2 regions of the Streptomyces sp. MMCC 100 genome follow, and region 1 is predicted to be linked to the other one. Evidence: riboswitches for the same ligand, from Rfam matches in the RefSeq annotation. Region 1 holds a riboswitch; the other holds the start of a gene.

Region 1 (7,476 bases):
CCAGGAGCACGGCGTACCAGGCGAGGTCGAGGGCGAGCAGGAAGACGGTCAGGTCGTGCAGGACGGCGTGGTCGTCGGCGTTCCACAGGTACATGCCGGTCCCGGCCGCCGCGAGCAGCTTGGCACCGGCGAGGGCAGAGATGGCGAGCGCGCCGCCCGCCACCCACTGGTCCCCGGCGCCCCGGGCCACCTGCCGCAGATCGAAGCGGAACAGCGCGATCAGATAGAGCACGATCCCCAGCCAGAACGGCACCAGCGCCGCGTGCGCCAGCCACGGCGTCGAGGTGGCCGCGGCCAGCGTCGCGGCGAGCACGGCGAGCCCCTCCGTGGCCACGCAGCCCAGGAACACCGCCCCGGGCATCCTCCGCCCCCAGTGCCGCACCACCAGGAGCAGCAGCCACGGCCACAGCAGCGCCGCCAGCACCAGCAGTACCGCCGCCAGGAGCGACCAGCCGAGCAGCGAGAAGCGGGTGCCGAGCACGGTCGTCGCGGCGACGGCGGTGAGCGCGCCCGGAGTCCCGGCCCGCTTCACCCACTGCGCCCGGTCGGCCAGCAGCAGGTGGACGAAGTTCGCCGCCAGCAGCAGCCAGGCGGCGCAGGCCAGGGCCAGGGCGATCCGGGACAGAACCTCGCGGCCCGTCAGATGCAGGGCGACCGACACGATGCCGGTCGCCATCACCGCGGCCCCGGCCGCCGGTGGACGCTGCGCCCACCAGGCACGCAGCGCGGAGGGATGGGTGGCCGATGACATGCGCCCGATGCTAAAGACCGCACCGATCAGGCCGGGCGCACCACGCTGTAGATGGACGACTCGCCGTCGTAGAAGATCGACTCCTCGCGGACGTACGCGCCCGGCTTCGGGGCGTGGATCATCATGCCGTCGCCGATGTACAGGCCGACATGGCTGATGTCGTCGTAGAAGAAGACCAGGTCACCGGGTTGTGCCTGGGACACGGAGACGGTCGTGCCGGCGTTGACCTGGTCGTAGGTGGTGCGCGGCAGCGTCACGCCCGCGGCCTTCCAGGCGGCCTGGGTGAGGCCCGAGCAGTCGTAGGAGCCGGGGCCCGTGGCGCCCCAGACGTACGGCTTGCCGATCTGGGCGCGGGCGAAGGCGAGCGCGCTCTCGGCCTTGGTGCCGTTCGAGGTGCCCGGCGTGGAGGAACCTGACGAACCGGTGCCGCCGGAGGAACCCGAACCGGTGTCGCTCTCCTGCTGCTGGGCGGCCTCCTCCTGCCGCTTGCGCTCCGCCTCCTGCTCCGCCTGCTGCTTCTTCGCCAGCTCGGCGGCCTTGCGGGCGGCCTCCTCCTGCTTCTTCTTCTCGATCGCCGCCAGCCGGGCCTTCTCCTCGGCGGTCAGCTCCGAAAGCAGCTCCCGCGCGGTGGCGAGCTTCTTCTGGACGGTCGACTTGGCCGTCTTCAGGTCGTTCTGCGACTCGGTGAGCGTTTCGAGGCTCTCGGTGGCCTCCCGGCGCTTCTTCATCGTCTCGGACTGCTGGGTGACGTAGTCGTCGACGGCGCTCTTCTGCCGGCCGGTGAGCCGGTTCATCAGCTGGTTCTGGTCGAAGTAGTCCTGCGGCGAGTCCGCGAGCAGCAGGGTCGCGGTCTCCGGGACCGAGGCGCCCGTGCGGTACTGGGCGGAGGCGAAGGAACCCAGCTCCTCGCGCGCGTCGTTGAGCTTCTGGGTGCGCTGGGCGACGTCGTCGAGGAGGGTGTCGACCTTCTTGCGCTGCTTGGTGGTCTTCTCCTTGGCCGCGTTGTACTTCTCGGTCGCCGACCCGGCCTGGCGGTAGAGGTCGTCGACCTTCTTCTCGACCTCTTCGAGGGTCGGCCGGTCGTCCGACGGCGTCGCATCGGCCGTCTGGGACAGCAGGGCGACGGAGGTGAGGGCCGCGGTGGCGAGGACCGGGGTCCGTATGCCCGCGACGCGGGTACCGGTGGGGCGCGACTTGCGGTGCGACGCCAAGGAGGCGACTCCTTCCAGTGCTCCGCCTACCGGGTTAGCTGTCGGGTTCGGGCGGTGTGGCGCGGAAGGGTTGCCCTACGGCGGAGCCGGCCCTCGTGGAGGGCGGTTCGGCCGATTCACCCCAAAGGTCTCGGTTGGGTCCCCGGCTCCGGGTGCCGCGCGGGCAGGGCCGGACTCGGCGGAGGCCGCGCGGCCCGGCGAGGTTCGCCGGAGGGGGGCGAGCGGCCTGCCCCGCACCGTAGCCAACTCGTGTGGCCGCTGTGAAGGTTGGTGGGTGATATGCCCGATACATTTTCGTGACCTTCCGCGCGGGTGCCCCTGGGCCGGTCGTGGACGTCACTCTTCGTGCTCCTGCTGGTCGCGGGGTGTGCCCGCGCCGGGAACGGGTGGTCATTTTCCGGGGTGGCACCGGGTTGTCGGTGGGGCGCCCTAGACTCGGAGAGCGATGAGCAGCCTCTTTGACGACAGCTTCCTGGCGAGCCTCCAGACCCCCCGGGGTCACGAGGAGGAACCCCCGCCGCCGCCCGAGGACGATCACGGACCGGAGCCCGTTCCGCACGATCTGTTCGGCGGGAAGTTCGACGTGCCGCCGGACCGGGACACCCACTACCGGGACGGCGCCCCGCGCCCCGTCCTGGACGCCGCGGCACTCCTGGAGGGGCTGAACGAGAACCAGAGGGCCGCCGTCGTCCACTCCGGCTCCCCGCTGCTCATCGTGGCCGGTGCCGGCTCCGGCAAGACCCGTGTGCTCACCCACCGCATCGCCCACCTGCTGGCCGAGCGGAACGTCCACCCCGGCCAGATCCTCGCGATCACCTTCACCAACAAGGCCGCCGGCGAGATGAAGGAGCGCGTCGAGCAGCTCGTCGGCCCGCGCGCGAACGCGATGTGGGTGATGACCTTCCACAGCGCGTGCGTCCGGATCCTGCGCCGCGAGTCCAAGAAGCTCGGCTTCACCTCGTCGTTCTCGATCTACGACGCCGCCGACTCCAAGCGGCTCATGGCGCTGGTCTGCCGCGACCTGGACCTGGACCCCAAGCGCTTCCCGCCCAAGTCGTTCAGCGCGAAGATCAGCAACCTGAAGAACGAGCTGATCGACGAGGAGGACTTCGCCGCCCAGGCGGCGGACGGCTTCGAGAAGACCCTCGCCCAGGCCTACGCCATGTACCAGTCGCGGCTGCGCGAGGCCAATGCCCTCGACTTCGACGACCTGATCATGACGACGGTCAACCTGCTCCGCGCCTTCCCCGACGTCGCCGAGCACTACCGCCGCCGCTTCCGGCACGTTCTGGTCGACGAGTACCAGGACACCAACCACGCGCAGTACGCCCTGGTGCGCGAGCTGGTCGGCACCCCCTCCGAGCACCCGGTCGACGTGCCGCCGGAGGCCGAGGTCCCGCCCGCCGAGCTGTGCGTGGTGGGCGACGCCGACCAGTCGATCTACGCCTTCCGCGGCGCCACCATCCGCAACATCCTCCAGTTCGAGGAGGACTACCCGGACGCGACGACGATCCTGCTCGAGCAGAACTACCGCTCCACGCAGACCATCCTCAGCGCCGCCAACGCGGTCATCGAGCGCAACGAGTCCCGCCGCCCCAAGAACCTGTGGACCAACCAGGGCAGCGGCGCGCAGATCACCGGGTACGTCGCCGACACCGAGCACGACGAGGCGCAGTTCGTCGCCGACGAGATAGACCGCCTCACCGACGCGGGCGAGGCCAAGGCCGGCGACGTCGCGGTCTTCTACCGGACCAACGCCCAGTCCCGTGTCTTCGAAGAGGTCTTCATCCGCACCGGCCTGCCCTACAAGGTCGTCGGCGGCGTCCGCTTCTACGAGCGCAAGGAGGTCCGGGACGTCCTGGCCTACCTGCGGGTGCTGGCCAACCCGGAGGACTCGGTGCCGCTGCGCCGCATCCTCAACGTCCCCAAGCGCGGCATCGGCGACCGCGCCGAGGCGATGATCGACGCCCTCTCCCAGCGCGAGAAGATCAGCTTCCCGCAGGCACTGAGGCGCGTCGACGAGGCGTACGGCATGGCCGCGCGCTCCGCGAACGCCGTCAAGCGGTTCAACACGCTCATGGAGGACCTCCGCACCATCGTCGAGTCCGGCGCCGGACCGGCGACCGTCCTCGAGGCCATCCTCGAACGCACCGGGTACCTGGCGGAGTTGCAGGCCTCCACCGACCCGCAGGACGAGACCCGTATCGAGAACCTCCAGGAACTCGCGGCCGTCGCCCTGGAGTTCGAGCAGGAGCGGGCAGAGGGCGAGGAGGCCGGGACGCTGGCCGACTTCCTGGAGAAGGTCGCGCTCGTCGCCGACTCCGACCAGATCCCGGACGAAGAGGACGGCGACGGCGTCGTCACCCTGATGACCCTGCACACCGCCAAGGGTCTGGAGTTCCCGGTCGTCTTCCTCACCGGCATGGAGGACGGCGTGTTCCCGCACATGCGCGCCCTCGGCCAGGCCAAGGAGCTGGAGGAGGAACGGCGCCTCGCCTACGTCGGCATCACGCGCGCCCGCGAGCGCCTCTACCTGACCCGGTCGACGCTGCGCAGCGCCTGGGGCCAGCCGTCGTACAACCCGCCCTCGCGGTTCCTGGAGGAGATCCCGGCCCCCCACCTGGAGTGGAAACGCACCGGGGCGAACGGCCCCGCGCCCTCCGCACCGGTCTCGGGTGTGGCGGCCTCGCTGTCGTCGTCCCGCTCACGCTCCTCGGCGTCGGGCGCGTCGGGCTTCGCCACCCGCCGGTCGGCCGGCGCCGAGCAGCCGACGGTCTCGCTGGCGGTCGGCGACCGCGTCACGCACGACCAGTTCGGGCTCGGCACGGTGGTCGGGATCAAGGGCACCGGGTCCAACGCCGAGGCGACGATCGACTTCGGCGACACCAAGCCGAAGCGGCTGCTGCTGCGGTACGCGCCGGTGGAGAAGCTCTGAGGGGGCGGTTGGGAGCGGTTCGGTCCCGGGCGGTGGCCCGGGGCCGGGCCGGGGCGGGCGATCTGCTGAGACGTTACGGCGTCACGTCGGGTTGATGCCGTGGCTGCGCAGCCACGGGAGCGGGTCGATCGACGAGCCGCCCGCGGGGCGCACCTCGAAGTGCAGGTGCGGGCCGGTGGAGTTGCCCGAGTTGCCGGAGAACGCGATCGCGTCGCCCGCCTTCACGGTCGTACCGGAGGGGACCTGGTAGCTGGAGAGGTGGCAGTACCACGTCTCCGTGCCGTCCTTCGCGGTCACGATCATCATGTTGCCGTACGCGCTGTTGTACTGCGTCCGCACGGTGCCGTCGGTCGCCGCCATCACCTTCGTCCCGTACGACACGGGGAAGTCGATGCCGGTGTGGACGGACATCCAGTTGATGCCGGCCTGCCCGTAGTACGCGCTGAGGCCGTGCTGCTCCACCGGGAGCGCGAACTTGGGGCGCAGCCGCTCCTTGCGGGCCGCCTCCTCCGCCGCCCGCTTCTTCTCGGCGGCCTGCTCGGCCTTGAGGTCGATGCGCTCCTGTGTCCGGCTGGCCCGGTCCGCGAAGTCGTCGGCTCCGGCGGCCAGGCTGGTGAGCTGGGTGTCCAGCTTGTTGTTGGCGGCGGACGGTTTCACCGGCGCGGCCTTCGCGTTGCCCGGGTCCGGCGCGGACGCCGCGGTGTCCGTGCCCTCGTCGCCGGTCAGGCTGCCGACGGAGGCGGCCGCGATACCGGCGACGCTCATCACGCAGGCCGACGGCACGGCGATGGTCAGCAGCGCGGAGCGCTTGGCGGGCTGGCGGCGACGGGAACGCGCCCCGGCGCGGGAGCCGGTGCGCGCGGCCGGGATCCGCGCGGCCGGCGTGACCTCTTCCTGGTCGTCCAGGAGGGCGGTCACGGTGGGGAGTTCACCGGTGGCGGCCAACTCGCCGTCGTACGGGGCGGATTCCGCAGACCCCGCTGATGCGGCGAAGCCGGAGTCCCCGGCGACGGTCGGCGCGTCCGGCACGGCGTCGTCCGGCGCGGGATGCTCGGCCGGCCGGGCCGTGTCCTCGACCACGCTGGTGACGGTGCCGTCCGCGTTCCACTGCGTGGCGTCGTAGGCGCCGGTGTCCAGCGGACCGCCCGCGAACGCGCCCGTGTGGAACGTGCCGGTCGCGAAGGCGCTCGTCTCGAAGGCACCGGTGTCGTGTGTGCCCGTTTCGAAGGCACCGGTTTCGAAGGTCTGCGTGCCCCACTGCCACTGCTGGGTCCCGTCGGCCGGGTCGCCCAACTGGTCCGGCGCGCTCCAGGAGCCGGTGTCCCACTGCCCGGTGGCCGGCACGGAGTCAGGCTGCTGGTAACCGGCCGTCCATGTCGTCGTGTCGTAGGCGCCGGTGTCGTAGGCGGCTTGGTGCTGGGCCGCGTACGCGTCGTAGTGCAGGGTCTGCGCCCCGCCGGTGGACCACTGGGTGGCGTCGTACGAGCCCGTGGCCTCGTGGGTGCCGGTGTAGTGGCCCGGCATGCTGCCGAAGAGAGGGTCCGCGTCGAAGGCCGAGGAGTCGGAACCGCCGGTGGAGAAACCCGTGGCGTCGTAGCCGACGTACGTGGTGAGGTCGCCGTACTGGGCTTCCCCTGTGCCGTACGACGCGTACTGCGCCGAAGCGGCGTCGGAAGCCGAAGCCGGGGTGTTTCCGGTCCCCGACGGGTGACGGTCGTTCACCAACTTCTCTTTCGCCTCGACAACAGGGGCTGCGAGAGCAGTGCGGCGACTGTACCCGGCGGTATACGGGCACGACAATCTTCGGCAGGTTTCGCGCGCGAAGGAAACGGGCAATCGGCCGTGTTTTGGGGGAGGGCGGGCGCGGGTTTGGGTTTGTGTTCGACCTTTGTTCGAGTCCGAACGGGTTGCTTCGGCCTCAGGCGACGGTGAGTCCGCCGCCGCGCTTGCCTGAATCCGAACCCGTTTCGGTTCCCGTTTCCGGTCCGGCGGTGTCGAGTGCCTGCCGTATCCCCGTGGCGACGGTGGGGTGCACGGGCAGCGCGAGGTGGCCGATGCCGCTCACCCGTACGTTCTGCACGCTCAGGTCGGGATGGTCGAGGCAGGCCGTCTCCAGCGGGTCCATCACGTGGTCCAGGTCGCTCCAGAAGCTGACGAACTGCGTACGGCAACCGGGGGACGGCCGGGTCAGCTCCTCGATCACCGCCGATCCGGGGCGCATCTGCCGCACGATCGGGTGCGCGTTCGCCAGCGGGACCACCTTGGTGCCGGCGTGCGGAGTGCCGAGCGTCACGAGGGTGCGGACCCGGAGGTCTCCGCCGAGGCGCTGCACGTAGTAGCGCGCGATCAGGCCGCCGAGGCTGTGCCCGACGACGTCGACGCGTTCGTTGCCCGTCCGCTCGCAGATCTCCTCGACGTGCCGGCCGAGCAGCTCGGCGGCGGTGCGGATGTCGCAGGTCAGGGGGGAGTAGTTCAGCGACTCGATCTCATGCCTGCCGTGCTGGGCCAGGCTGCGGCGCAGCAGCAGAAAGACCGAGCGGTTGTCGATGAAGCCGTGCAGCAGGACGACCGGGGGACTG
Region 2 (7,476 bases), 740 kb from region 1:
GATCTGGACCCGGCAGCGCGAACTGGGCACCGTACGGGCCGAGCTGCCCGCGTATGTCGTCGCCGGGTGGCTGACGCCCGCGGAGCCGTACGCGCTCGCCTCGATGCGGGCCCGCCGCGTCGCCCGGCAGTACGCCCGCCGGCACGCCGGGAAGGAAGGGGCGCGGGCGGTGGCGCGGTACGAGGCCTGCGCGACCTCGGTGGCGTTCCTGCGGCAGCGCGGGCGCCGGGGCAGGGCGGGCGCCGACTTCACCGTGCGGGAACGGCAGCTGCTGGACGCCCTGTGGCATCTGCGGGGCGTGGCCCGTCCGGCGCTGGAGTACGCGGCCCGGGCCACGGCGCCGCCGGCGCCCGTGCCACGGCCGGTACCGCCGTGGGCGTACGGGTACGGGGCGCAGGGCGCGTACGTCCAAGCGACGGCGCGCCCCCCGTACGGGCCGTACGGACCGAACCCGGCGCCCGGTTCGTACGCGCCGCCCACCCCGCAGGCCCCCTACGCGCCATACCCGCAGTACGCGCCGTACGCGCCGCCCGGCCCCTACCGGCCGTAAGGTCCGCGTCGCCCGGTCAGGCGGACGCCCGCGTGAGCCTCTCGGCCTCGTCCTCCGTCAGGTTCAGCTCGGCGACGCCCAGCAGCGCCGGCAGCTGCTCCACCGTGCGCGCGGAGGCGATCGGCGCCGCCACCGTCGGCCGGCCGGCCAGCCAGGCGAGGGCGACCGTGGCGACGGGAGCGTCGTGGGCCTCGGCGATCTCGTCCAGGGCGGCGAGCACCCGACGCCCGCGCTCGGTCTCCAGGTGCTTCGCCGCACCGCCCGCCCGCGGACTGTCAACGGCCGTTCCGGGCCGGTACTTGCCGGTGAGGAACCCGGCCGCGAGGGCGTAGTACGGGACGGCGGCGAGACCGGCCTGCTCGGCGAGGTCGCGCAGCTCGCCCTCGTAGGTGTCGCGGGAGACCAGGTTGTAGTGCGGCTGGAGGGCGACGTACCGGGCCAGGCCCTCGCGGTCGGAGAACTCCAGGGACGCCGCGAGCCGCTCGGCGGAGATGTTGGAGGCGGCGATGTGCCGCACCTTGCCCGCCTTCACGAGTTCGTCGAGCGCCCCGATGATCTCCTCGACCGGCACCTCGGGCTTGTCGAAGTGGGTGTAGTAGAGGTCGATGCGGTCGGTGCCCAGGCGGCGCAGCGAGGCGTCGGCCGCGGCCTTGATGTTCGCGGCGGACAGGCCCGGGTACTCGGGGTGCTGGCTGACCTTGGTGGCGAGGACGACGTCGTCACGGTTGCCGCGGGCCGCGAGCCACTGGCCGAGGACGGTCTCGGACTCGCCGCCGCTGTTGCCGTCGACCCAGGCGGAGTAGGAGTCGGCGGTGTCGACGAAGTTGCCGCCGGCCGCCGTGTAGGCGTCCAGGACGGCGAAGGACTGGTCCTGGTCGGCGGTCCAACCGAAGACGTTGCCGCCGAGGGCGAGAGGGAAGACCTCGAGGTCGGAGGAGCCGAGCTTGCGCAGAGAAGTCATGTAGAGCGTCAACGACCGCACCGGAGCGGGCCATTCCGGCCAACACGCAAAAACCCCGCAAACCGGCAGCCCTGACGTCGGGGGGTTGCCGTCAGGACCGCCGGGGTTCAGCGGGGCGAATCAGTGGGCCGGGCGGATCAGGGAGTGAGCCCCTTGCTCTGCAGCCAGGCCATCGGGTCGATGCCCGAGCCGTCCGCCGTGTGGACCTCGAGGTGGAGATGGGCGCCGGTGACGTTGCCGGTGGCGCCGACGCGGCCGATGACGTCACCGGTGGTGACCTTCTGACCGACGCTGACGTTGATGGACGACTGGTGCGCGTACCAGAGCTCGGTGCCGTCGTCGAGGGTGAGCACGGTCTTGTAGCCGTACGACCCGTCCCAGCCGGCCGACGTGATCGTGCCGCTGTGCACCGCCTTGAGCAGGGTGCCCGTGGGGGCGGCGAAGTCGAGGCCGGTGTGGTGGCCGGAGGCCCACAGCGAACCGGCCTGGTTGAAGGTCGAGGAGATCGTGTACGAGGAGGTCGGCAGCGTGTACTGCTTGGCCAGCTTCGCGAGCCGCTCGGCCTCGGCCTTCTTCGCGGCCTCCTCCTCCGCCTTCTTCTTGGCGGCGGCGGCCTTCTCCTGGGCCTCCTTCTCCGCCTTGGCGGCGGCTTCCGCGGCCTTCTTCTCCGCGGCGGCCTGGGCCTCGGCGGCGGCCTTGGTCTCGACCTGCGCCTGCTGCTGCTCGGCCTGCGCCATGATCCGGGCCCGCAGCGACTCACCGGCGTCGGTGGTGCCGGTGCCCTCCGCGGTGTCGGCGGCGACGGCCTGGGTGATGCCGCTGAGCGGGGCGGCGGAACCCTCGGGCTCCGACTCCGCGTCGCCGCCGGGCATGAGCGAACCCACGTTCGGCAGGTCCGGCATGGAGATGGACACCGGCGGCTTGCCGGTCTGCGCGCTGGCCATGCCGCCCGCGCCGACGGCGGCTATGACACCGACGCCGAGGACGGTGGAGCTGCGCGCGAGTCCGCCGCGCTGCTTGGCGACGCGGTGCCGGCCGCGCACGGGGCGGATGGACTCCGCGGTGGGGTTCCACTCCTCCCAGGGACCCTCTTCGGCGCGGTGGGCGTCGTAGCCGAAGGTGTCGGTGCCGTGCCCGGTGGGCACGAACGGGGCCTCGGGGGCAGGCCGGTTGGACGCCACGTGGGCGTGCTCCTTTCCTTCCTTCCGCCTACCGGGTTAGCTGACGGGTTCGGAGCAGGAAGGTCTCCTACGGGTGTGTGCCGACCGTGTTTCCACGGCGCCATACGCCCGATTCACCCCAATGTGGTGGTTCCCCGGTTCCCTTGCGGGATTCGGCGCGTGCGCACGGAGCCGCCTTCTGTGACGGCTGGGACGACCGCGCTGCGTTATCGAACGTTAATAGACGCGGGGCTCGGATTCCAAGCCGTTCCGCTTGATCATTAACGAAAACAGCCGGGACGTACGCCTCACGACCGGTGAAAACCGGGCGACTTGACCCGCCCTCAGTATTCCTCTTCGCGCCACTTTCTCCTGACGGTGTGTCAGTCGTTATGCGGAGGGGGGTCGCGCTGTCACGGCTCGTGACAATGATCATGGTCTCCGCGCCGGGGTCGCCGTACGGCGAGCAGCGCCATGTCGTCCGCCATGCCACCCCCGGAATGCCGGCGCACGTCCTCGGCGAGGGTGTCGAGCAGCGTCGCGGGATGCCGGAAGACGCGGCCCGCCAGCCGCGCCTGCGGATCGTAGAACTCGCCCTTGGTGTCCCGGGCTTCGGTCAGCCCGTCGGTGTAGAGCAGCAGTGTGGCCCCACCGGGGAACGCGGCCTCCTCCGCCCGGTCGGGCCAGACGCCCAGCTCGCCCATGCCGAGCGGCAGCGCCGACTCACGGGCGGGCAGCGCGCCCAGGGTGCCGTCGGCGTAGAGCAGCAGGGGCGGTGGGTGGCCTCGGTTGACGATGCGTACGGTTCCGTCGCCGTGCGGGAGTTCGGCGAGGACGGCGGTGGTGAAGCCCTCGAAGGCGTCCAGCCCCTCCCGTCGGGTGCCCTCGCGCGCCAGCGCCCGCTCCAGCCGCTGCGCCACCGCCTCCAGCGTCGCCTCCTGCTCGGCCGCCTCCCGGAAGGCGCCGATCACGACGGCGACGGCGGCGACCGCGCCCATGCCCTTGCCGCGCACGTCGCCGACGATGAGCCGGACGCCTCGGGCGCTGTCCTGCACCGCGTACAGGTCGCCGCCGATGAAGGCGTCGGCCTGCGCGGCCTCGTAGCAGACGGCGATCTCGAAGCCCGCGATGCGCTCGGCCGGTTCGGGCAGTACGGCACGCTGGGCGGCCTCGGCGATCTCGCGGACGGTGACGAGGCGCTCGTCGCTGCGGCGGACGAGGCCGTTCACGAGGACGGCGAGCACGGCGACCGTGGCGATGGTGATCAGCTCGGTGAGGGAGTCGACGTAGTGGAGGACGCCCTTGCCGATCTGCAGCCCGATGACGGCGGCCACCACGGCGACGCCGGTGAGCGCCGTGCCGCGCCGTGAGTAGAGCGGGGCGGCGACCAGGGGCGCGGCCGTGTAGAGGGGGCCGGCGGTGAAGTACCTCGGGGTGAAGATGTCGTACAGGATGGCGACGACGATCAGCAGCACGGGGAGCGCGTGCACGAAGGCGCGCCGGTACGCGGTCCGGCGACGCGGCGGCGGCCCGGCGGGGGGCTCTTCGTCTCCGAGGCCCGGGTCGGGCACGGGATCACCGGGGAGCCGGCCACCGGCCCTGGCGGCCGCTCCCTCGTCGTCCACGTCACCTGGCCGCACCACTCGTCTCCCGCCACCCCGTACGTCCGCGCGCCGCCTGCCGTCCAGGACTCCAGGTTTCCGGGTGCGGGGGCGGGCGGCGAGCGGTGAGGGGCCGACCGGATGAAACGGGGTTCGTGACGAGACGCACCGAGGGCCGGAACCCTTTCGGATTCCGGCCCTCGGCCTTCAGTAGCGGGGACAGGATTTGAACCTGCGACCTCTGGGTTATGAGCCCAGCGAGCTACCGAGCTGCTCCACCCCGCGTCGTTGTGTTCACCACTGTACGTCATCCCGGGGGCGGAATGCACATCGGTATCTCCCCCGGTGGTTCCCTACCCCTCCAGATGGCGGTTCGGCGCCTTCGCCCGCTCCTCGTACCCGGCCAGTACGACGACGGCGGCGCCCCCGGCGGCGAGCACCCCGCTCCCGTCCGCCCCCGGCACGAAGGTGTCCGGCTCCCGCCAGGCCGTGACGACGCGACGCACCCCGGCGTCGAGGATCAGCCGGGCGCAGGGTGCGGGCCGGGAGGCACGGCGGGCACAGGGCTCCAGGCTGCTGTAGACGGTGGCGCCCGCGAGCCGCGCGTCGGAGGGGTCGGTCTTCGCGAGCGCCGCCTCCTCGGCATGCACGACGGCGTCGCCCCCCTCCCGCGAATACCCCCGCGCCAGCTCGCTCCCGTCGGCGGCGACCACGACGGCCCCCACGCTGAACGCGGTGTCCGACGGCGGACACAGTTCGGCCAGCTCACAGGCGAGCGCCAGCCAGTGCCGGTCGGCGGCGGCGACCCGGTCGCCGGTCCCGGGGGCGGTGGGCCGGTACCGGTGGAGCACCACGTCCTCGATCCGCCGCGACTCCACCAGCCGCAGCCGCCCGCCCTGGTAGGCACCGGGCCCGAACAGCCGGGGCGCGGCCGGGTCCCCCACGAGCAGCGGCGCGAGGACGAGCTGCAGCTCGTCGGCGAGCTCCTGCTGGAGCAACTGGGTGTGGACGGTCCCGCCCCCTTCGACCATGAGCCGCCGCACCCCGCGCCGGTCATGCAGATGCTCCAGCACCGCACGCCAGTCGAGCACCGGCCCCAGGGACACGACATCGGCACCGATCCCGAGCGCGCGGGCCCGCCGCGCACCGTCGTCCGTGCTCAGCAGCACCTTCTCCCCACCCGTGTGCCAGAAACGCGCCGCCGGATCCAGCTCGCCGCTGCCGCTGACGGTGACCTTGAGCGGGTACTCCGCCTCCCCCGCCGCGACCCGGGCCGCCCGACGCTCGGCGGAGTTCACCAGCAACCGCGGATTGTCGGCCCGGATCGTCCCGGCCCCGACCAGGATCGCGTCGACCGACGCCCGTATCTCGTCGACCCGGTCGAAGTCGGCGGGGCTGGACAGCAGCAGCCGGTCGGGGCCGGTGTCGTCCAGGTAGCCGTCGAGGGAGACGGCGGCGGAGAGGAGGACGTGGGGGAGGGACATGCGGTGTACTCCGGGAAGGCGAGCGAGCGTCGGGTTCCGGCGGGGCAACACTAGGCGCCGGTGCTGCCGCTACGGCTCACCGTGGTCCGCGGGCTGTAAGCGTTGGCCGTGCCCCCGGGGGTCCAGCCACCTCGCCGGGGTCTCTACTTGCAACAACGTACTATGACGCCGGACCGGCCCATCCCGTCGGAGAACCATCTCGCGGACGGGGACGGAGTAGCAGGACTCACCGCCCGCCGGGCCGCACAATTTCCGCCCTCGCGGGCGCTGCGGTGACCGTCGCGACCACCGAGACGGGGCTGTACGGGCTCCCGGCCGCGCTCGGAGCGGCGGCGGTCTGCTTCCTGATCCGCATGCTCGGCCTCCGCTTCGGCCTCAACGCGCCGGAACCACCACCTCCGCCCCGTCGTCCAGCCGACCCTGGACACCGGCGTCAGCGCGCTGACGGTGGCCGCGCCGGCCTGGCTCGGCGACCGGGACGTGCAGGAACCCGCGGGAGCCTCGAACGCCTTGACTCTCCAGTGACTGGAGAGCGGAGAGTGGGCCTCATGAACGGCGCGACGCCCCTGCACTCGATCGGTGAACTGTCGGCCCGTACCGGAGTGCCCGTACGGACGATCCGGTTCTACTCGGACACCGGACTGCTGCCGCCCACGGACCGCACTCCGGCCGGCTACCGCCGTTACAGCGACGCGGCCCTCGGCCGGCTCCACCTCATCGGCGTCCTGCGGGAGCTGGACGTCGGTCTCACCACGGTCCGTCGCGTCCTGGACGGAGACCTCTCCGTCGCCGACGTCGCCGCCGCGCACGCCGACGCCACTGCCCTGCAGATCCGCGCGCTGCGACTGCGGCACAGCATGCTGCGGCTCGTCGCCCGGCGCGGTCCCAGTCCCGAGGAGACAGTTCTCATGCACCGGCTCGCCCGCCTCACCTCCGACGAACGCCGGCGCCTGGTGGCCGACTTCATCGCCGGCCTCGGCGCCGACACCCCGCGGGCCCGCGGTGCCGCCGCCGCTCTGCGCACCGCGCTGCCCGACCTCCCGGACGAACCGTCCGACGCCCAGCTCGCCGCGTGGGTGGAGCTGGCCGAACTCATGGCCGACGACGACTTCCGCGCGCGCATGGCGGACGGGGCGCTCCCGCCCGCCGACGAGGACCTGCTGCCGGGGGCGGCCCAGGAGGCGGTGGCGGAGCTGCTCCCGTTCGTCAGGGGGGCCGTCGCCGACGCGCGGGAGGCGGGCATCGACCCGAACGGTGCCGACGCCGACCCGGTGGTCGACGCCGTCGCATCGCGCTGCGCGGCCGTGCTCGGCCGTCCCGACGGCCCGGAGCTGCGGGAGTGGCTGGCCCGGCGGTTCGAGGCGGGGCACGATCCGCTCGTCGAGCGGTACTGGCGTCTGGTCTGGGCCGTCAACGACTGGCAGGTGGTTCCCGGCCACCTGCCCTTCCAGCCCTGGATGGTCCAGGCCCTGCGCCGGTCCGGCCGGGTCAGCCCCAGTCGCCGTTGAGCCACGCGACCAGGCGGGCGCGCTTCGTGTAGTAACAGAAGGTGTGTTCCGCGCCGGACGTGGTGTGCGTCCCTGACCCGTACCGCAGTTCGTACCCACGGTCGCCGGGACCGTACTCGCCGTCGCGGGAGCCGTCCATGTCATCGGCCCAGTCGAGGAGACCGGACCCGAGGCCGAGGTTCTCGAGGTACCGGCCAGGGTCGGCAGGTTCC

Evidence for each region. A riboswitch is a leader RNA that binds a small molecule or an ion and turns the genes downstream of it on or off. The one in region 1 is predicted to bind cyclic di-AMP.
Region 2: linked by a shared signal. The riboswitch ahead of ABS735_RS36305 (M23 family metallopeptidase) and the one ahead of ABS735_RS32675 (C40 family peptidase) in region 1 are both predicted to bind cyclic di-AMP.

What each region holds. Positions count from the first base shown of each region.
Region 1 is NZ_JBGORK020000001.1:7,086,331-7,093,806, reverse strand. It holds gene ABS735_RS32680 (tellurite resistance/C4-dicarboxylate transporter family protein) at 1-751, opposite strand, end outside; gene ABS735_RS32675 (C40 family peptidase) at 778-1,962, opposite strand; cyclic di-AMP (ydaO/yuaA leader) riboswitch at 1,969-2,153, opposite strand; gene pcrA (DNA helicase PcrA) at 2,408-4,897, shown strand; gene ABS735_RS32665 (M23 family metallopeptidase) at 4,979-6,619, opposite strand; gene ABS735_RS32660 (esterase/lipase family protein) at 6,816-7,476, opposite strand, start outside.
Region 2 is NZ_JBGORK020000001.1:7,823,445-7,830,920, forward strand. It holds gene ABS735_RS36295 (PrsW family intramembrane metalloprotease) at 1-550, shown strand, start outside; gene ABS735_RS36300 (aldo/keto reductase) at 567-1,511, opposite strand; gene ABS735_RS36305 (M23 family metallopeptidase) at 1,649-2,692, opposite strand; cyclic di-AMP (ydaO/yuaA leader) riboswitch at 2,703-2,860, opposite strand; gene ABS735_RS36310 (PP2C family protein-serine/threonine phosphatase) at 3,085-4,311, opposite strand; tRNA gene ABS735_RS36315 (tRNA-Met) at 4,484-4,557, opposite strand; gene ABS735_RS36320 (dihydrofolate reductase family protein) at 4,626-5,756, opposite strand; gene ABS735_RS36325 (MerR family transcriptional regulator) at 6,305-7,264, shown strand; gene ABS735_RS36330 (hypothetical protein) at 7,245-7,476, opposite strand, start outside.